Regions from separate parts of the Bradyrhizobium sp. B039 genome, predicted to be linked through region 2. Evidence: predicted binding sites of a transcription regulator. Region 2 holds the regulator's gene; each other region holds the start of a gene.
The links. The regulator LexA, encoded in region 2, represses DNA repair genes until DNA is damaged. The targets are predictions, from matches to a motif close to TGTTCNNNNTGTGTTCNG.
Positions count from the first base shown of each region.

Region 1: recA (recombinase RecA) is a predicted target of LexA. The motif match lies at 3,072-3,089, and genes of this name have one in related genera.
Region 3: AAFG50_RS06570 (ribonuclease T2) is a predicted target of LexA. The motif match lies at 4,022-4,039, and genes of this name have one in related genera.
Region 4: AAFG50_RS11265 (PA0069 family radical SAM protein) is a predicted target of LexA. The motif match lies at 1,581-1,598, and genes of this name have one in related genera.

Region 1 covers NZ_CP152416.1:6,001,227-6,006,254, reverse strand. The annotation lists gene AAFG50_RS28635 (hypothetical protein) at 79-246, opposite strand; gene AAFG50_RS28630 (hypothetical protein) at 577-810, shown strand; gene AAFG50_RS28625 (hypothetical protein) at 822-1,064, opposite strand; gene AAFG50_RS28620 (hypothetical protein) at 2,558-2,764, opposite strand; gene recA (recombinase RecA) at 3,164-4,252, shown strand; gene AAFG50_RS28610 (hypothetical protein) at 4,357-5,028, shown strand, end outside.
Region 2 covers NZ_CP152416.1:4,919,561-4,924,588, reverse strand. The annotation lists gene AAFG50_RS23015 (ComEC/Rec2 family competence protein) at 1-1,112, shown strand, start outside; gene AAFG50_RS23010 (GAF domain-containing protein) at 1,122-2,063, opposite strand; gene AAFG50_RS23005 (hypothetical protein) at 2,288-2,719, opposite strand; gene AAFG50_RS23000 (hypothetical protein) at 2,913-3,104, opposite strand; gene lexA (transcriptional repressor LexA) at 3,392-4,087, opposite strand; gene glp (gephyrin-like molybdotransferase Glp) at 4,263-5,028, opposite strand, start outside.
Region 3 covers NZ_CP152416.1:1,410,963-1,415,990, reverse strand. The annotation lists gene AAFG50_RS06600 (MarR family transcriptional regulator) at 1-266, shown strand, start outside; gene AAFG50_RS06595 (response regulator transcription factor) at 263-994, shown strand; gene AAFG50_RS06590 (ATP-binding protein) at 1,015-2,403, shown strand; gene AAFG50_RS06585 (DUF3617 family protein) at 2,452-2,982, opposite strand; gene AAFG50_RS06580 (hypothetical protein) at 3,027-3,320, opposite strand; gene AAFG50_RS06575 (hypothetical protein) at 3,502-3,966, shown strand; gene AAFG50_RS06570 (ribonuclease T2) at 4,086-4,790, shown strand; gene rlmJ (23S rRNA (adenine(2030)-N(6))-methyltransferase RlmJ) at 4,915-5,028, shown strand, end outside.
Region 4 covers NZ_CP152416.1:2,373,894-2,378,921, forward strand. The annotation lists gene AAFG50_RS11260 (phosphoketolase family protein) at 1-1,409, opposite strand, end outside; gene AAFG50_RS11265 (PA0069 family radical SAM protein) at 1,620-2,783, shown strand; gene AAFG50_RS11270 (VOC family protein) at 2,808-3,263, shown strand; gene AAFG50_RS11275 (ribonuclease HII) at 3,340-4,200, shown strand; gene AAFG50_RS11280 (glycosyltransferase family 39 protein) at 4,446-5,028, shown strand, end outside.

The sequences.
Region 1 (5,028 bases), 1.1 Mb from region 2:
TTTAGAAGTAGTATCTAGGTACCTTTCGCGCGCAATCGGCCGTGAGGCGGGCATGGCCGACGCGTGATGCCGGGCTCGCTAATGAACCTTGATCACGTCCAGGGGCAGGTGGAGCTCGGCGGCACGCTCCTGGCGATCCCTCTTGCGGAACTCGTTTTCCTTCCGCTCGAACTTGACCATCTCCTCATGCGCCGCCTCGAGCAGATGATTGCGCCTGGTTGCATCCTGGTGCGCGTTTTCCGTCATGACCGAGATCCCCACTGTTGCGGTCCAATCCAGAGAAGCCGCAGACCGCGAAAAGGTTCGATGCCGCAAGATTGCGGAAGCATGACGGCGCCCTGCTCATGCGTCTTTGATGCACGTCAGCTTGAGTCGAAAAAGGACGCTCTTGCTTCAGCTCCGGGCTGGTGCAGTACGATGAGATCGCGAACGGATTGCGCTGGCTGCCTCGCTCGCCCATTTCGAAAAGGCCGCCTTGAGGGAGCGCGGCGACGAAGCGGCAGAACCAAATTAGGCCCGTGTGAAACTTGGAAGGCCGCCAACCGAGGGAGCCTTCAAGATGGAGTCGATCTTCCAATGGCGTACTGGGTGAAGCGCATTTGTCTCAAGAGCGGAGAACTGGTGACGGAGCGCGAGCTTCGGGTCGACGAAAATCTGTTCCAGGGCGAGGCACCCGTCGTTGGCGACACGATCAAGGTCATGTGCCGCGGCCGTTCATTCGACGCGAGGGTTATCTGGGGCAACTGGCCGGGCCGCAATGAAGGCAGGCCGTTGGACGTGGTCGTTCCTCTTCGGGTTGAAGAGATCTGACCGAAGCGGTCTCACTGCCACCGGGTGATATCGAAGACGAACCTGACCTGCATCACAGGGCCATGCGTGTCCCTGACTTCAATCGACATCCTGTGACTTTGCGCGCCTTTGAAGTTTTGCACGGAGTCCCACGAGAGGCCGGCGAGCGCGCGGGCGGCTTCTTCCTGCACCGCGAGCAGGTCTCGCAATTCTACACCTTCTTCGTCGGGAACAATCTCGTCCCCGTCGCGCAGGTCGAAGTAATAGATGGCCATCGCAGGCGCTCTCCAGAATGCAGGCGGGAGCGCGCATCTCTCTCAGTCACCGGCGCCTACGGCAGAGCCCCCGGCCGGTGATGGGGGACAATGAGTTGGCGGCCAGTTGGTTGCAGCCTTCAATCCGGCGGTTGCAGTCCGGGCGATCTCAGCCACTCGCTGATGTGAGCGCCGATCTCGGCTTGCCGGGCTTTGCGGATTGTACGCTCACGCTCGATGCCTGGTGGAAGCGATCTGGCTTCCGCATGGAGTCGTTGCGCTTGTTCGGCAAGGCGCTCTTCAAGGGACGTGGTGTGCTTGACATGGCGTCGCTGCATGGCGCTGCTCCTTTCCGGAGGAGACGGGAGCGCTGGTGGCGTTCTCATCACCGATCAAAGCCAGGGGGCGCGCGGTGACGGCACAGTCTGACATGTCCGCTGCCGGACACATGGTCAATCTTGACCACCTCGGGAAAAGTCAACGAAAGCAAATCAGCCTCCGCGATCTTCAAACCGGCCGCTGAGGCCGGCCACTGCCACGGCCTTAATTCGAGGCGAGAGGCTTGGACGGTTCCTTGCCGCTCCTGCCAGCACCAAAATCCGGGTGCTGTCCAATTGGGACACCCGCAATACCGAATTGGGACACCCGAGGGATGCCCCTTTTGAGCAGTCACGACTTCCCGCTAACGGGCATAGGCTGAATTGGCCCACCGGACGGATCCAGCCCCAGTCCGGAGAGCAGGCGGCCCCACCGCGCATCCAGCGAGGCGGGGCCGCTGCATGTGGGGCACTCGCTTGCAAATCCTGACTAAGCCGATTGCCCCATCGCCCGGGGATGGCGCCCTGGTGCATGTTGATGCGCCTGGGCCGGCGGTAGCCTTGGCTGGCCCAGTACCTTGGCCCCAGCTCCCCGTTCCCCTTGAGTTGGGGCCTTTTGCTGTCCGCAAATAAAAACGCCGCCCGCTCAAATATGGCGCGGGCGGCGGCTTTCCAGCCCCAGGGGGGATGATGCAAAACCCCGGTAATCCTTCGTCTGCACACGCCATGCCAAGGTTCATTGTGCCGGAGCAGGACACCCGCGGAGGGGGAATCAGGACCCAGTTCGGTTTAATGCCGATCGAACTCCAGAAGGACCCCAACGTCATTCAGCCCGGGACACTGGGAATTAGCGAAGGAGCCGCCGACAAACAGGACTACTGGCCGCCAACTGAGGCGGCCTTTATTTATTTTTTTCCAGGGATCTGAGCAAAACCGAACATGCAGGATCGCCGAAGCGGTTCATGCTGAGGTCACGACCGCAAAAGCGAAAAAGCTCACCCATGAAGAGTTCGCCTCTTTGCTCGCGGTCGGTCATGCGGCTGCAAATAGCGCTGCGCCTGCGATCCCTGCCAAACATCGCGCCCGATTGATCGCGCTAGGCTACATGGTCTTTCTTCAGGGCAGGCTGCGAATGACCACGCCGGGACGAATCCGGATCTATGCCGGGCAACTCGATACCTGAGGCGTGCTTTGCGCCTACGCTGGCTTTGGCGGTTGAAGCCCCGGCGATGTGAGCCACTCGCTCATGTGCGAGCCGATCTCGGCTTGGCGGGCTTTGCGCAGGAGGTCCTCTCGTTGAGGACCATGGGGGAGGGCTTTGGCCCGTTCGCGGAGACGTTTCGCTTCTTCGGAAAGTCGCTCCTCAAGAGGGACGGTTTGCGTGAAACGACGGCGCTGCCTCATGACACAACCTCGTCTTGGTCTTTACGGGTCCTAACCGCAGGGTTTGAGTTCTTGCGAGCTTAATATGCAGTCAGCCTGCCTTCTGTTCCAAAGTGAACGTTTCAGGGTGTTCTTCTGGTGGCCAGGGTGTTCTTCTGGCGGAACGCCCCGGCCCTTATACGCTACACCCATAACGAGTTAATCCTAAACGCGCATGAACAGGTTGTGTCCGATCAAGAACAAATTAGGACATTTCCGAATTCAGCTTAGGACACTGGGGGTTAAATACGGACAGTACCGAAGTCCGCAAAAGAACATATTGCGAACCAGGAACAAATAGGGTACATTGCTTTTATCGCCGGCCCGCCTCGCCAATCGTTTGTCCCCCTAGCGAATCCTCGCCATAAGGAGCACGACCCAATGTCCGCAACTGCCCTGCGTATCGTCGAAGGATCTTCCATGGACAAGAGTAAAGCTCTGGCCGCCGCGCTCTCCCAGATCGAGCGCCAGTTCGGCAAGGGCTCGGTGATGAAGCTCGGCAAGAACGATCGGTCGATGGATGTCGAGGCGGTGTCCTCCGGTTCCCTCGGGCTCGACATTGCGCTCGGCATCGGCGGCCTGCCGAAGGGGCGCGTCGTGGAAATCTACGGGCCGGAATCCTCGGGCAAGACCACGCTGGCGCTGCACACGGTGGCGGAAGCGCAGAAGAAGGGCGGCATCTGTGCCTTCATCGACGCCGAGCACGCGCTCGACCCGGTCTATGCGCGCAAGCTGGGCGTCAACATCGACGAGCTGCTGATTTCGCAGCCGGACACCGGCGAGCAGGCGCTGGAAATCTGCGACACGCTGGTGCGCTCGGGTGCGGTGGACGTTCTGGTGGTCGATTCGGTCGCGGCGCTGGTGCCGAAGGCCGAACTCGAGGGCGAGATGGGCGATGCGCTGCCGGGTCTCCAGGCCCGCCTGATGAGCCAGGCGCTGCGCAAGCTGACGGCCTCCATCAACAAGTCCCACACCATGGTGATCTTCATCAACCAGATCCGCATGAAGATCGGTGTGATGTATGGCTCACCGGAGACCACCACCGGCGGAAACGCGCTGAAGTTCTACGCCTCCGTCCGCCTCGACATCCGCCGCATCGGCGCGATCAAGGAGCGCGACGAAGTGGTCGGCAACACCACGCGCGTCAAGGTGGTGAAGAACAAGCTGGCGCCGCCCTTCAAGCAGGTCGAGTTCGACATCATGTACGGCGAGGGCGTTTCCAAGATGGGCGAGATCCTCGATCTCGGCGTCAAGGCCGGCATCGTCGAAAAGTCCGGCGCCTGGTTCTCCTATGACAGCCAGCGCCTCGGCCAGGGCCGCGAGAACTCGAAGGCGTTTTTGAAGGCCAACCCCGACATCACCGCCAAGATCGAGACCGCGATCCGCCAGAACTCGGGCCTGATCGCCGAGCAGATCCTGGCCGGCACCCCCGAGCGTGACGCCGACGGCGAGGAGCCGGCGGACGAGTAAGTCTTAACGCGGAGAGTTTTTCGCGAGGAGCGGGCACTGAGGACGTTGAGTTGCCGACGTCTTCGGGGCCCGTTTCGTTTTGTGTGGGGGCGGGCGCATCGACGATGAAGCGTATGATCCTGACCAGTTCGTCCGGCGTCGGTCTCACCTACGCGGACCGCGCCGACATGGTTGTCCCGCTCATCTTTCGGTTCGTGTCAGGACCGCTGCCGACGTCGCACCACCTCGATAACTACCTCAAAGGGGGCTCTTTCAGAGGCGAGCCGGACGTGCGGTGGTCCGATCTTGTTGTCCAATCGCCCCAGACCGGTCGTGCGCACCGAGAACTCGGACTGGTCTGGTTCTGCGAGACCTGCGGTGTCGAGCTCATCGAGCTGTGGTTTGATCCCAGCCCGAACAATCAATTGCAGTTGGTCTGGATCCTCGACTATCTCCGCGCCGAACCCTACATGGTCGAGCGTCTGCGATTGCGGCTGGTCGATTTCGATTTGCTCGGAGCAGACGTCGCGGGGCTCCGCGAGCGTACCGTGCGGGCGCTCGATGTGACGGAGCGCGACTTCGAGGTTGCCCGCATGGCCTGGGAGGCCTACCGCGCGCCAACGCCTGAGCTCTGTCTCGGGCTCCTGAGCAGGGATTTCCCCAGGCTACCTTTCCTGAAGCCGGCGATGGAAGCATTGCTGGCAGAACTGCCGTCACCAATCACCGGATTGGGCGCGACGGAAGCGCAGCTTCTCGAACTGATTGCAAGGGGACACAACCGTACCAGGGAGCTGTTT
Region 2 (5,028 bases):
CCGCGTTGATCGTGCTCGCGGTCGCGCCCGAAGCGCTGGTGCATCCGAGCTTCCAGATGTCGTTTGCGGCAACGCTGGGGCTGGTTGCGCTGGTGCAGATCGGCATGCCGAACCTGTTCGCTTCGCCCGATCATTCGGCGACCGCGCGCATCGCGATGTGGGGCGGCCGCGAGATCGCGATGCTGTTTCTGGCCTCGCTGATCGCGGGGCTTGCGACCACGCCCTATGCCGCCTTCCACTTCCACCGCGTCACCCCGTTCGGCGTGCTTGCCAACCTCGGGGCGATGCCGGTGGTGTCGGCGCTGGTGATGCCGGCGGGACTGCTCGGATTGCTCGCGGCGCCGTTCGGGCTCGACGGCGTGTTCTGGTGGCTGATGGGGATCGGCATCGACTGGATGGTCGCGGTCTCGCGCTGGGTGGCCGCGCTGCCGGGCGCGGTCGGCCGCATCCCGGCGTTCGGCATTGCGCCGCTGATCGCGGCGAGCCTCGGGATCATCGTGATGGGCCTGCTGCGCACGCCCTTACGCTGGTCAGGCGCGCTGGTGCTGTTGGTCGCGATCCTCTGGGGGCTGGCAGGCCGGCAGCCGGATATCCTGATCGCCGGGGACGGCCAGAGTGTCGCGGTGCGGGGCAGGGACGGGCACCTGCAAATGATCCGGGCGAACAAGGACGGCTTTCTGCTGAAGGAGTGGTTGGCTGCCGACGCCGATCCGCGCGATGCCGGTAGTCCCTCGCTCGCCGCCGGCGTGTCGTGCGACGAGGCCGGCTGCGTGACGCCGCTCGCCGACGGGCGCCTGGTCGCGCTGGCCTTGCGCATCGACGCTCTGGCGGATGATTGCAGCCGCGCTGCGCTGGTGGTGACGGCGCGACCGGCGCCACCGGATTGTGTGGCGATGGTGGTCGACCGGCAGCGACTCGCGGCGCAAGGCGCGCTCGCTCTGACACGGCGCGGCGACGGCTTTGCGGTTCAGGCGGTGAAAGCGAGAGGCACCGATCGTCCGTGGTCGCCGGCGACCGCCGGCGAGGGCGATTTCAGCGTGAGCCTTGCGCCGCAGGCGGCCGCCCCCCGGGACGCGACGCCGTTCGAGGCGGACATGCAGGCCGAGGATTGAGCGGACGGGCTACAGGTACCAGGCCAGCACGGCTTCGAGCCCAGCACTCCCGATTACCGGCAGGGCCACCATCTGGCTCAGTCCGATTGCGCGGGCCTCCGCGGCTGCGGCCGAGCCGTCGTGCCCGAGATCGTCGTTGAGCGCGGGCATGCCGGTGGCCCAGGCTCCGCCGATGCTGCCGTCGCCCCTGCCGATGGATTTGTCCGCATAGAGCGCGGCAAGGTCTGTCTGCGCGCTGCAATCGCCGGCGCGAAAGACCAGTGCCGAACGGGCCTCGTTCGGCACCCAGATCTCGAAGCGTCGCGCAATCGGCGTCGCCTGTGCGGACAGGAAAGTCAGCACCCAGGTCTGGTCGGTGCCGGTCCGATAGGGCACGCCGACGCCGAGATTGATCCCGACCTCGGCGGCGTCTTCCCAGCGCAGAAAACTCCTGGCGTTGTGCAGGTCCTTGATGATCAGCGGCAGGCCCGCTTTCCAGGTGCGTCCGGGCAGGCCGAAGCCGCGGGGAAACCTGGTGTGGCGGGAGTTGAATTCGAACATGTCGGCGGTGCCATAGTAGCCGTCGACGAGCCCCATCTCGTGGGAGCTATCGGGATCGTTGTGCCAGAGCTCGATCGCGCCGACATGCGCCTCGTCGTCGCCGCAGAACAGCACCATGACGGCCTGCAAGAATTCGCCTGAAAACACCGGCACCGCCACGCCACAGGTGAGGCCGGCCGCGAGCGCTTGGTCGGTCCGCTTGAAATAGGAGTTGGCGAATTTAGTGAGGATCACGGGATGGCCGCTGGCCCAGGCCTTGCCGGGAAGGCCCTCGTCGTATCCGAAGCGCAAGTCCTCGCTCACGGCCTTGAACGCAGACAGCCCTTCGCCGTAGAGGCCGCCGCCGAATTCCAGCCGCATGCGCGTCCGGTCCGGCACCCAGAGTTCAACGACGCGAATGAAGGTTTTCATCGAACGTGTCCGCCGCCTCAAGCCTTTGACAGCATCGGCGATCTGGCCGCGGAACGGACGTTCAAAATTCAGGCAGGGCCGCGCAAACTTCGTGCGATGGGCAGGTGCGAGCCTGATCTCGGCGGATTGGATTCCGGAAGACGCAAATCATACCATCTCGCCGGCCACGGCCGGCGATGGCAATTTCAATCCCGGCCCCGACCTCTGCGCCGGGGGGAGGTGCATCAGCCGATCGGCAGGCGTGTGATCGTCGGCCTGTCAGCGATGATCTCCGGCTTGTGTTCACGCTCGCCGGCCGGCTGGGTCACCGGCAATTGCAGCACGGTCGCGCGCTGGCCTTCGACGAGTTGCGTCACGAGTACGTATTTGCCGTCGGGGAATTCGATCGCGTCATGATGGCGATCGGGAATGTGCGGATCGATCTTGCCGAACTTGCCGACGCGGGAGTTGATGGTGCGCGTCCAGATCCAGCGATTGTCGTAGCGGACGTTGTCGGCGAAGGCGAGCTCCGTTCCCGGCAGCAGGCAGACCGCGACGGACATGTCGGCCTCGGAGGCGAAGCCGCGCGTCGAGGTGCCGCGGAAGGTGGTCGTGACGATCGTCTCGCCGACTTGTGCGGGACGCGTCGCGACGGCATGCAGGCTGTAGTCACACATCGGGTGCTCCTCATTCAGGGATAGCGACCCGCGCCTCCTTCGGAGGCACTGGCCTCTATCAGAGTGGAAGCATGTTAGCGTCTTCTTGGTTGTAGGCAAATCTGCGGCTTGGCTCCGCAGGCTGCCATCACAATATCTTTTTCAAATGCGTCAGGAACAAAAACCGCTTCCGTGCATTTGGCGTGCATCTTCGTCAGCGACCAGCAGGTGCCGACCAGCCCGAATATTGCCAGGCGGGTTGCGACGGCTGCGCGACGGCGTTGCGGGCATTGCGCAATTGCTCGCTCGTCGTCTGCGTTGCCCTGCGGGCATGGTGCGACTGTGCGGCGAAGGCTTGCGACGCGGATGCTGCGATCAGCGCCACCGTCAAAACGATCTTGCGCATTGATTGTCTCCTCGATCTCCAGGGCCACGAAGCGATGAGGGCTTCGTGCGGCGTGGCGAGGATGTAGCGCTAGCGGAGGGCCGGATAATCTGAGCAAAACCAGAAAGACTATCCAGCCGGAGCGGACAATCGTCCGCTCCAATCGTCAACGCGCGGGTCGCCAACCGGCGGGGCGCGCTTTAGGTGATTGCTTGAGCATGATCTCCGCGCAAGCGCGTCCTGCGCTTGTCGCGAGGGAAAACCGCTGCGCACTTTGCGCTAACGCGGCCCTCCAGTCCGGATCACACTCAGTACTTCCGGTACAGGCCGATCAGCTTGCCCTGAATCTTCACCCGGTTGGGCGGCAGGATGCGGACCTCATAGGCCGCATTGGCGGGCTCGAGCGCGATCGAAGCGCCGCGGCGGCGGAAGCGCTTCAGCGTCGCTTCCTCGTCGTCGATCAGCGCCACCACGATGTCGCCGGTGTCGGCGCTCTCATTGCGCTGGATCAGCGCCATGTCGCCGTCGAGGATGCCGGCTTCGACCATCGAGTCGCCGCGCACTTCGAGCGCGTAGTGCTCGCCCGAGCCGAGCATGTCGGGCGGTACGCTGATGGTGTGGCTGCGGGTCTGCAACGCTTCGATCGGCGTGCCGGCCGCGATACGGCCCATCACCGGCACCGCAACGGGGCGTTCGCCCTCGTCCGCGCTGGAGCTCGCTCGCACCTTGCCGAGATTGCCCTCGATGACGCTCGGCGTGAAGCCACGGCGGTTGCCAGCGGCGGCCTGCAGCTCGGGCAACTTGATCACCTCGATCGCGCGGGCCCGGTTGGGCAGGCGCCGGATGAAGCCGCGCTCCTCCAGTGCGGTGATCAGGCGATGGATGCCTGACTTCGAGCGCAGGTCGAGCGCGTCCTTCATCTCGTCGAAGGAGGGCGGCACACCGCTTTCCTTCAAACGCTCGCTGATGAATCGCAGAAGCTCGTATTGTTTGCGCGTTAACATCTCGACCAAATCCCCCGGTTGATGTCGTTCGATTCCGAGACGGTGAATTCAGCGGCGAGCCGCCAGATGCTCGAAACAAATCATGAACGGACACTATATGTTCGATATGTGTTCCGCAACTGCTTAATTTACCGTGAACGCGACAAAGTTCGCGGAACGCGCAGGACCAGTGCGTTCAGGCGGGCAGTCGCAGCACCTCGCAAGGCGCGCCTGCCTCGACCTTCGGCGCGAACGGCGCGCGCACGAGAAGTGCCTGCGCCGCAGCGAGATTCGCAAGCAGCGAGGAATCCTGATGATTGACGGGAAGGGCGACAAGCATGCCGTCGTCGCGCCGCTCCAGGCGCGCACGAAGATAGTCCTCGCGCTGGTCATTGGCACCGACATCGCGGCCGAGCACGGCGCGCTCGCGACGATGGTGAATCACGGCGCGGCCCGACAGGGCGCGAATCAACGGAACCATGAACAGGAAGCCACACACATAGGACGACACGGGATTGCCGGGCAGGCCGATCACACCCATCGCCCCTAGCCGGCCGTGCATCATCGGCTTGCCCGGCCGCATCGCGATCTTCCAGAACGCCATCGCAATGCCTTCGGCCTTCAGCGCCTGCTGGACCAGATCGTGGTCGCCGACCGAGGCGCCGCCGATCGTGATCAGGATGTCGGCGCCGCTCTCTCGGGCACGGCGGATGCCGGCTGTGGTGGCCTCCAGCGTATCGGCGGCAACGCCGAGGTCGATGGTATCTGCGCCCTCCTGGCGGGCGAGGGCGTGCAGGGCATAGCCGTTGGAATAGACGATCTGGCCGGGGCCCGGCGTGGTGCCCGGCATCACCAGCTCGTCGCCGGTGGCGAGGATCGCGACCTTCGGACGGCGGCGGATGGGCAGGTCCGGGTGGTTCATCCCGGCGGCGAGCGCGAGGTCGCGCTCGGTGAGCCGGGTT
Region 3 (5,028 bases), 3.5 Mb from region 2:
AGCTCCTGGACGAGGGCTATATCGTGCAGAAGACCGGCGACAATGACCGCCGCCAGCGCCTGCTCTACGCAACGCCGAAGGGCGAGGCGCTGGTGCAGAAGCTCGCCGGGCTCCAGACCACGCGGATCACCAAGGCGCTCGCCGAGATGGCGCCGCAGGATGCGGAGACCGTCAAGCGCTTCCTGCGCGCGATGATCGATCGCGACGATCCGGACAAGGTGCTGGAGACGATCTTCGCCTCCGTCAATCAAGACCCAAAGGAGTGACCGTGCCACTCGCTGCCACGCTCGCCCGTCCGCCGGTGCAACCGGCCGACGACGCCCCGCATCTCCTGCTGGTCGACGACGACCGCCGCATCCGCGATCTGCTGTCGCGCTTCCTCGCCGGCGAAGGCTATCGCGTCTCGACCGCGGCGAGCGCCAGCGATGCGCGTTCGAAGCTCATGGGCCTGCATTTCGACCTCTTGATCCTCGACGTCATGATGCCTGGCGAGACCGGCTTCGACCTCGCCCGCTTCATCCGGACGTCCTCCTCGGTGCCTATCGTGATGCTGACGGCGCGCCACGAAGCGGAAGCCCGCATCGAAGGCCTTCAGATCGGCGCCGACGACTACGTGGCAAAGCCGTTCGAGCCGCGCGAGCTCGCGCTGCGCATCAACAACATCCTCAAGCGCGCCGCCCCGCCGCCGCAGGCAGCGGTGGTGGAGAAGATCGCGTTCGGCCCCTACGTCTACCATCTCGATCGCGGCGAATTGCGCCAGGGCGAAGAGGTCATTCACCTCACCGACCGCGAGCGCGAGATGCTGCGGATTCTCTCGGAGACGCCGGGCGAGACCGTGCCGCGCAGCGCACTGACCGGCAATGGCAGCGTCAACGAGCGCGCCGTCGACGTGCAGATCAACCGCCTCAGGCGCAAGATCGAGACCGATCCCGCCAATCCGCTGTTCCTCCAGGCGGTGCGCGGCATCGGCTATCGCCTGGTGGCCTCGCCTTAAACCGCAGTGAAGCGCGACCGATGAGCACGATCGATACCGGCCTGACGCTGCTGAAGAGCGCCGCCGGCCGCGTCTCCGCCGCCAATGGCTGGATGGGCAATGCGTTCAAGGGCTGGATGCCGACCGGCCTCTATGCCCGCGCGCTCCTCATCATGATCGTGCCGATGGTGATCCTGCAATCGGTCGTCGCCTTCGTGTTCATGGAGCGGCACTGGAACACGGTGACGCGCCGCCTGTCGGCCGCAGTGGTGCAGGACATCGCCGCGCTGATCGACATCTACAAGGGCTATCCGCAGGACAAGGATCGCGACCAGATCCGCCGCATCGCGCAGCAACGCCTCGGACTCGTGGTCGACTTCCTGCCCGCCGGCGACATGCCGCCGCCAGGACCAAAGCCGTTCTTCTCGCTGCTCGACCAGACGCTGTCGGTGCAGCTCGGCCGCCAGATCGGGCGCTCGTTCTGGATCGACACGGTCGGCCGCTCCAACCTCGTCGAGATCCGCATCCAGCTCGACGACGCCGTGATGCGCGTGTTCGCGCAGCGCAGCGCCGCTTACGCTTCGAACTCGGAGATCTTCCTGTTCTGGATGGTCGGCACGTCCTCGATCCTCTTGATCGTCGCAGTGCTGTTCCTGCGCAACCAGATCAAGCCGATCCTGCGCCTTGCCGATGCCGCCGAAAGCTTCGGCAAGGGCCGCGAGGCGCCGAACTTCAGGCCGCGCGGCGCGCGCGAAGTGCGACGCGCGGCGGTCGCCTTCCTCGAGATGAAATCGCGCATCGAGCGCACGATGGAGCAGCGCACCGCGATGCTGGCCGGCGTCAGCCACGACCTGCGCACCATCCTGACCCGCTTCAAGCTCGAGCTGGCGCTGATCGGCGACAGCCCGGAGCTCGAAGGCATGCGCAAGGACGTCGACGAGATGTCGATGATGCTGGAGGACTACCTTGCGTTTGCCCGCGGCGATTCCGGCGAGCAGTCGCAGCCGACCGACATGGCGCAGGCGCTCGAGGAGCTGCGCAGCGATGCCGAACGCCACGGCCACGCTGCAACCGTCGCATTCAACGGACTGCCGGTGGTGACGGTGAAGCCGGCCTCGTTCAAGCGCTGCCTCGCCAACCTCGTCACCAATGCGGCGCGCTACGGCAAGAGCATCGCCATCACCGGCCAGCGCGATCACCGTTATCTGACCGTCACGGTCGACGACGACGGCCCGGGCATCCCCGCGCATCTGCGCGAAGAGGTGTTCAAGCCGTTCCTGCGGCTGGACAACGCCCGCAACCAGGACGAAGGCGGCACGGGCCTTGGCCTCGCCATCGCCCGCGACATCGCCCGCTCGCATGGCGGCGACATCACGCTGGGCGACAGCCCGATGGGCGGATTAAGGGCGAGCGTGCGGATACCGGTGTAACTGCCGTAGCCCGGATTTCGCTACGCTCCATCCGGGCTACAATCTCGCCTACTTCGGCAGCAGGGCCTTCAGCTTGTCGACGTCGCGCACGTTCATCTTGAAGCCGCCGGGCATCACGATGTCGCCGGGCTTCTGGTCCGGCTTGCAGGCGCCCAGCCATTTCGCTTCGAGCGTCATGGTGGTGTCGCGCCCCGCCGCGCCGGCGGCGCCGCCTTGCGCGTGCGAGGTGGTCTTCACCGTATAGGCCGAGTTGAAATCGCCCGTGATCTCGGCGTGCGAGGTGGTGCTGATGCCGGCGACGCTGCACTCGGAATCGCTGACATAACCGGTCGCGGTCTTCTTGATGTCCTGCTTGGCGCAGATCTGCTTGGCCATCGGGGAGACGTTGTTGTTCATCTCCTTGTCGACGGTCTCGTCGGTGCAGTGCTGCATGGTCATTTCCGGCATCTGCGAGCCGGTCCTGACCATTTTCAATTCCCACAGGCCGGCCTTGCGCACCGGCAGATCGTCGGCACTGGCGCCGCCTGCCGACACCACAAGGCAAAGGGCCGAGCCGAGCAAAGCAAGTTTGCGCGTCATGTGGGAAGCTCCCGGCTGAGAGATCGCTGCGTTACGAAAACGCCTCAGTACAGCGTGCGGATCGGCTGGTTGGCGGCGCCATAGGGCACCCAGCGGCAGGAGAACGAGATGTAGCCGCCCTCATAGGCCTGCACGCCGAGGAATTTGACGACCTTGCCGTACCGCGCGCAATGATCGACCGCGACCTGCCGCGCATCGACCTGATTGGCCATCGAATAGGCGATGATGCCGCCGGTGTCGTTGCCCTTGAACGGGGGCACAGGAAGGATATCGGCGCGCGCCGACTGGCCCGCCATCATACCCAGGGCAAGAAGGCCCGCGGCCGCAATGATTCGCATTCCCGTTACTCCAATTGGTTGGCGCCAGTTTACGGTGCCGGGACGGAAGTGAAAAGAACTGAAGCCCTGTCGGATGCGACGTTCTGGTCAACTCCTGGCCAAGTGTTGCCGCGCTGCACTTGACCTCACCCGCCCTTCGCGGCACCGTCCGACCTCCGCAGATCATCTGTCTGGATTGCCCATGCGCGCCTCGACCTCCCTGAAATCGCTCCGCTTTGCCGCCGTGCTCGGCCTCATGTTCGGGGCGCTGTCGCTCGGTGAGGCCAGGGCCGCCAATCCGCTGGAGCTGAATTTCTGGCTGAGCGGACCGCGCTATGACGGCAATGTGGCAGATTGCGACAAGGCGCTGCCGACGATCGCCACCCAGTTCTGGGAGAAGGAAAGCGCCTTCTGGAATTCCTCGTTGAAGATCACCGGCTTCTCCGCCGTGCACGAGACCGCGTTCCGACCCTGGCAGTCCGACAATATTCCGCGCCGCTATTGCACCGGCGAGGCCATGCTGAACGACGGCAAGGTGCGCAAGGTGCATTTCTCGATCATCGAGGATGGCGGCTTCGCTGGTTACGGCAATGGTGTCGAATGGTGCGTGGTCGGACTCGACCGCAACTGGGCCTACAATCCGGCCTGTCGCGCCGCCAAGCAGTAATTTGACAGCCCTGATTCGGACCGGGCCAGCGGCCTGACGAGGGCCGCCCGAATTTTGTTCTTGAAATGTTCTTATCGCCTGCTAGGCTCGATTGCACAGTCTAGTTGAGGGGCGTCGCCATGTTTCATTCCAGATTGCATTCGTTCTCCCGCCTGATGATCTCGCTGACCCTGGCCTTGACCTTTGCCGCCGGGCTGGTCTTGCCGGCGGGCGTCGCGACAGCGCAGGACAGGCGGCAGAACGCGCCCGGCGAATTCGATTTCTATGTGCTGTCGCTCTCGTGGTCGCCCTCCTTCTGCGAGGAGGCGGCGGAGCGCGGCGGCCGCTCCCAGATCCAGTGCAGCGGCCGGCCCTATTCCTTCGTGGTGCACGGGCTGTGGCCGCAATATGAGAACGGCTTCCCGGAATATTGCCAGCGGCCGGCGCCGCGGCTGAACCGCAGCATCGTCTCCTCGATGCTCGACCTGATGCCGGCGCCGGGCCTGATCTTCAACGAGTGGGACAAGCACGGCACCTGCTCGGGGCTCGCCGACCGCAGCTATTTCGAGACGATCAGGAAAGCGCGCGCCGCGATCAAGATTCCGGCCGAATATCTGGAATTGTCGCAGGCCAAGACCGTGGCGCCTGCCGACGTCGAGGAGGCCTTCATCAAGGCCAATCCGGGCCTCGGCAGCGCCGCCGTCTCGGTCACCTGCAACCGGACGCGGCTGTCCGAGGTCCGCATCTGCCTCAGCAAGGACCTGCAATTCCGCGCCTGCGAGGAGATGGACCGCCGCGCCTGCCGCCGCGACCAGGTGACGATGCCGCCGATCAGGGGTGGGTAGCTGCTAAATCAGCTCCGTCATTCCGGGGCACGCGAAGCGTGAACTATGGTGCGCAGTTCGGTGCTACGTACCGCCCCGGAATGACGGGAGTTACTTTCATCGCGCGATGTCGTAACTCTCCGCCATGAACTACCGTCACGCCTTTCATGCCGGCAACTTTGCCGATGTCATCAAGCACATCGTGCTGGCGCGCATCCTCACTTATTTGCAGGACAAGCCGGGGGCGTTCCGCGTCATC
Region 4 (5,028 bases), 2.5 Mb from region 2:
TGGCAGAGATGCTCGCTCAACACCTCCATCACGCGGCCGTCCCGCGCAAGATGCACGTCGTAAGGCTCGATCGGCTCCATCCAGACACGTTCGGTCGTCTCGAACACCGCATCGAGCCGGTTTGACGCCGTCTCGTCCGGACCCATGATGCGAAAGTTGCGCTCTTGCGCGTTGAGGCGGATGACGTCGCGCAAAAATTTGCCGAGCTCGCGCGTCGCTTCCCCCGTGACGGCGCCGGGCTGCGGCACTTCGACGGCAAAGCTGCGGAAGTCCGGCAGCTTCAGCTCCTTCTTCAGCAATCCGCCATTGGCATGCGGATTGGCGCCCATGCGGCGATTGCCCTCGGGTGCCAGCGCCTGGAGCTCGGGGACGAGCGCGCCGCTCGCGTCGAACAGTTTCTCCGGCTCGTAGCTGCGCATCCAGTCTTCGAGCACCTTCAGATGCGCAGGGTTCTCGCGGCAGCTTGCGACCGGCACCTGATGCGCGCGCCAAAAACCTTCGACCTTCTTGCCGTCGACTTCCTTCGGACCGGTCCAGCCCTTCGGGCTGCGCAGCACGATCATCGGCCAGCGTGGCCGCTCGACGTTTTTGCGCCCGTCGCGGGCGTGCTGCTGGATCGAGCGGATGCTGGCGAATGCGACGTCGAGCGCATCCGCCATGATCCGGTGCATCAATTTGGGATCGTCGCCCTCGACGAACAGGGTCTCGTGGCCGAACCCGCGGAACAGATCGCGGATCTCGCTGTCAGACATTCGTCCGAGCACGGTCGGGTTGGCAATCTTGTAACCGTTGAGGTGCAGGATCGGCAGCACCGCGCCGTCATGCGCCGGATTCAGGAACTTGTTGGAGTGCCAGGACGCCGCGAGCGGGCCGGTTTCGGCCTCGCCGTCGCCGACGACGCAGGCGACGACCAGGTCGGGATTGTCGAGCGCCGCGCCATAGGCGTGCACCAGCGCGTAGCCGAGCTCGCCGCCTTCGTGGATCGAGCCGGGCGTCTCCGGCGCGGCGTGGCTCGGGATGCCGCCGGGGAAGGAGAACTGCCGGAATAGCTTGCGCAATCCGTCCGCATCGCGCGCGATGTTAGGATAGATCTCGCTGTAGCTGCCTTCGAGATAAGTGTTGGCGACCATGCCCGGGCCACCATGGCCGGGACCGCAGACATAGAGCACGTTGAGGTCCAGCGCGCGGATGACGCGGTTGAGATGGGCGTAGATGAAGTTCAAGCCGGGCGTCGTGCCCCAATGGCCGAGCAAACGCGGCTTGATGTGCTCGGCCCGCAGCGGTTCGCGCAGCAGGGGGTTGTCGAGCAGGTAGATCTGCCCGACAGAGAGGTAGTTGGCGGCGCGCCAGTAGCGATCGAGGAGATCGAGGTCGCTGCTCGCGGCGGCCGATTGTTGTTGATTTGTCATGTTCCTGCCGACCTTCACCCGGGATCGTCACCAACCGAGTTCCGGCGCGATCGATCCTTCGCGGCATCAAACGAGATCGTGGTGACGGCGATGTTGCGTGAGGTCAAAGGCAGGCGCCCGAAGTTTGGGCGCCTCTACTGTGCATGGGGTTGTTTTCACGTTTTTTGTTCTTGTTCTTGATTTGTTCCTTTGGCGTGCTATCTTGGCTTCATGAGTCCAGCATCCTCTCATGCTCTCAAGCACCCGCCGGTCACGGCGCCCTCCGAGCCGGCGGGTGCGCCTTCTGATTTCCCCGAGCTCGCTGTCGCCATCGACAAGCAGCGCAGGCGGGGGCGGGGCGCGCAGTCCAACGCCAGCGGCCGCTATGAGGCCGAGGCGCGCGTCGCCTTCGACGACGGCTGGCAGAGCCTGGAAGAGCTGCCGCCATTCAAGACCACGGTCGCGGTCGACACCTCGCGCAAGGTGATCACCCGCAACGATTCCCCCGATATCGGCTTCGACCGCTCGATCAACCCCTATCGCGGCTGCGAGCACGGCTGCGTCTACTGTTTCGCGCGGCCGACCCATGCCTATCTCGGCCTGTCGCCCGGGCTCGACTTCGAGTCCAAACTGTTCGTCAAGCCGGAGGCCCCGGCGCTGCTCGAGAAGGAGCTCGCAGCAGCAGGCTATGAGCCGCGGATGATCGCGATCGGCACCAACACCGATCCCTATCAGCCGATCGAGCGCGAGCGAAAAATCATGCGCGGCATCCTGGAGGCGCTGGAGCGCGCTGGTCATCCCGTCGGCATCGTCACCAAATCGGCGCTGGTGGTGCGTGACATCGACATTCTCTCGCGCATGGCCAAGCGCAACCTCGCCAAGGTCGCGATCTCGGTGACTTCGCTCGATCCAAAGCTGGCGCGCACCATGGAGCCGCGGGCCTCGACGCCGCCGAAGCGGCTGGAGGCGCTGAAGCAGCTCTCCGATGCCGGCATTCCCACCACCGTGATGGTCGCGCCAGTGATTCCCGCGCTGAACGATTCCGAGATCGAGCGAATTCTCGATGCGGCCGCCCATGCCGGCGTCAAGGAAGCCTCCTACGTGCTGCTGCGGCTGCCGCTGGAGGTGCGCGACCTCTTCCGCGAATGGCTGATGGCGAACTATCCGGACCGCTATCGCCACGTCTTCACGCTGATCCGCGACATGCGCGGCGGCCGCGACTACGACGCGAAATGGGGCGAGCGCATGAAGGGCACCGGCCCGATGGCCTGGACCATCGGCCGCCGCTTCGAGATCGCCTGCGACAGGCTGGGGCTCAACAAGCGTCGCGCAAAACTGACGATGGATCACTTCGCGCGGCCGAAGCGGAACGGCGATCAGCTCAGCCTGTTCTAGGAGCCGAGGCGAACGAGGTGTGTCATGAGTAAGGAACTGCCGCCCCCGGTGCCGCGGCTCACGGTCATCACGCTGGGTGTGAGCGACATTCGCGCCAGCATCGCGTTCTATGATGCGCTGGGCTTTTCGCGCCGGCTGAAGGCGACCGGCGAGGCCGTCGCCTTCTACGATACCGGCGGTCCGGTGCTTGCCCTGTTTCACTGGGACCAGCTCGCGGCCGACGCGGCCTTGCCGGATAAGCCCAGGCCGACGACCTTCCGCGGCATCACGCTCGCCTGGAACTGCGCCACGCGCGAGGAGGTCGATGCGGTGCTGGCCTTCGCTGTCGACAAGGGCGCCGCGCTGCTGAAAGCGGCGCACGAGACCGACTATGGCGGTTATTCCGGCTATTTCGCCGACCCCGACGGCCATCCCTGGGAGGTCGTGGTCGCGCCGGGCATCGAGGTCGGTGAGGACCGGCGGGTGCATCTGGCCGAGTAGGCGGCTCGCCTGAATAACGGGAATTGCGAGGGGTTCCCGGTTGCGCAAGCAGGGCCGCTTGCGCACGATCCCCGCCATGATTCGGGATAAATCCGCCAAGACGTCGGCCAAAGCTGCGCCCAGCAAGGACGCTGCGAGGAAGGCTGCACCTGCAAAGGCTGGAAAGGCCTCGGCGGCCAAGCCTTCGACCGGCAAGAGCGCGGGCCCGAAAGGCGTCATTGCCGTCGCGCCGCCGAGCTTCCGCCGCGAGCGCGCGCTGATCAAGCGCGGCATCTGGCCGGTTGCGGGCTGCGACGAGGCCGGCCGCGGGCCGCTCGCCGGTCCCGTGGTGGCGGCCGCAGTGATTCTCGACCCCGACCGCATTCCACGCGGTATCGACGATTCCAAGCGCCTGACGGCGGAGCAGCGCGAAAAGCTGTTCGACAAGATCTGCGCCACCGCGCAGGTCTCGGTCGCGGTCGCCTCGCCCGCGCGGATCGACCGCGACAACATCCTGCGCGCCTCGCTGTGGGCGCTGAAGCGCGCCGTGGTGGCGCTGCCCGAGGCGCCCCGCCACGTCTTCGTCGACGGCCGCGACCGGCTCGATACGGAATGCGACTGCGAGGCCGTGATCGGCGGCGACGGTATCGTCCTGTCGATCGCGGCGGCGTCCATTGTCGCCAAGGTGACGCGCGACCGGCTGATGTGCGCGCTGGCGCAGGACTGCCCGGGCTATGGCTTCGAGCAGCACAAGGGCTACGGCGTCCCCGAGCATCTCGACGCGCTGAACCGCCTCGGCCCGACCGTCCACCACCGCAGCTTCTTCGCCCCCGTCGCCGCCGCCCGCGCCAAGCACATGCCCTGGACAGTCGAGCCGGTGCGCGACTTGTTCGCGGCGACCGAGGTCGAGGTGCGGGTGGAAGCAAGCGTTGAGATCGACGCGTCGGCGAATCTCTAGGGTTTAGTCCCGCAACCTCCACATCGTCATGGCCGGGCCTAGCCGTCCGAAGAATGGCGTCGCTTCCGCTCGCCTATGTCTCGGCCATCCACGTCTTTGCCGAGGTACGAAGAACGTGGATGCCCGGGACAAGCCCGGGCATGACGAGCAGACGGTCGTTGCCACAACGCGTAGCGCCCTTTATCAAAACACTCGTGAGCGAATAGGGCCGGCTGGACGGGTTGGCTGCATCTTTCGGGCGTTGCATGCGGTTTACCTCCCTGGTCATCGAGCTCATTCGCGCCCGGCCGCGGCTGATCGTGTGGATCGTCGTGCTGCTCCAGGCCGCGATGTGGCTGTTCGTGGCGCTGGCGTTCTATCGCAGCCCGCCCGGCACCCTTGCGACCCTCCTGGCCTTCGGCAGGGAATACCAGGTCGGCACCGATCTCGGCCCGCCGCTGCCGGTCTGGCTCGCCGACATCGCCTATCGCGCCGCGGGCGGCCACATGTTCGGCGTCTATGTGCTGGCCGAGGTCTGCGAGATCGCGACCTTCATCGCGCTCTACCATCTCTCCCGCGCCGTGGTCGGCTCGCAGCAGGCGGTGCTGGCCGTGCTGCTGACGATGACGGTGCTGGCCTTCTCCTCGCCCGCGCTCGACTTCGGCCCGCTGGTGCTGGCGCGACCGCTGTGGGCGCTGCTGCTGCTGCATTCCTGGCAGATCATCGGCCAGCGCCGCGGCAACGCCTGGTTCGCCTGGTCGATCGAGGCCGGGCTTTTGCTGCTGACGACGCCCGCGGCGGTCTTCCTGCTCCTGCTGCTCGTCGTCTTCGCGTTTGCGACCGCCGGCG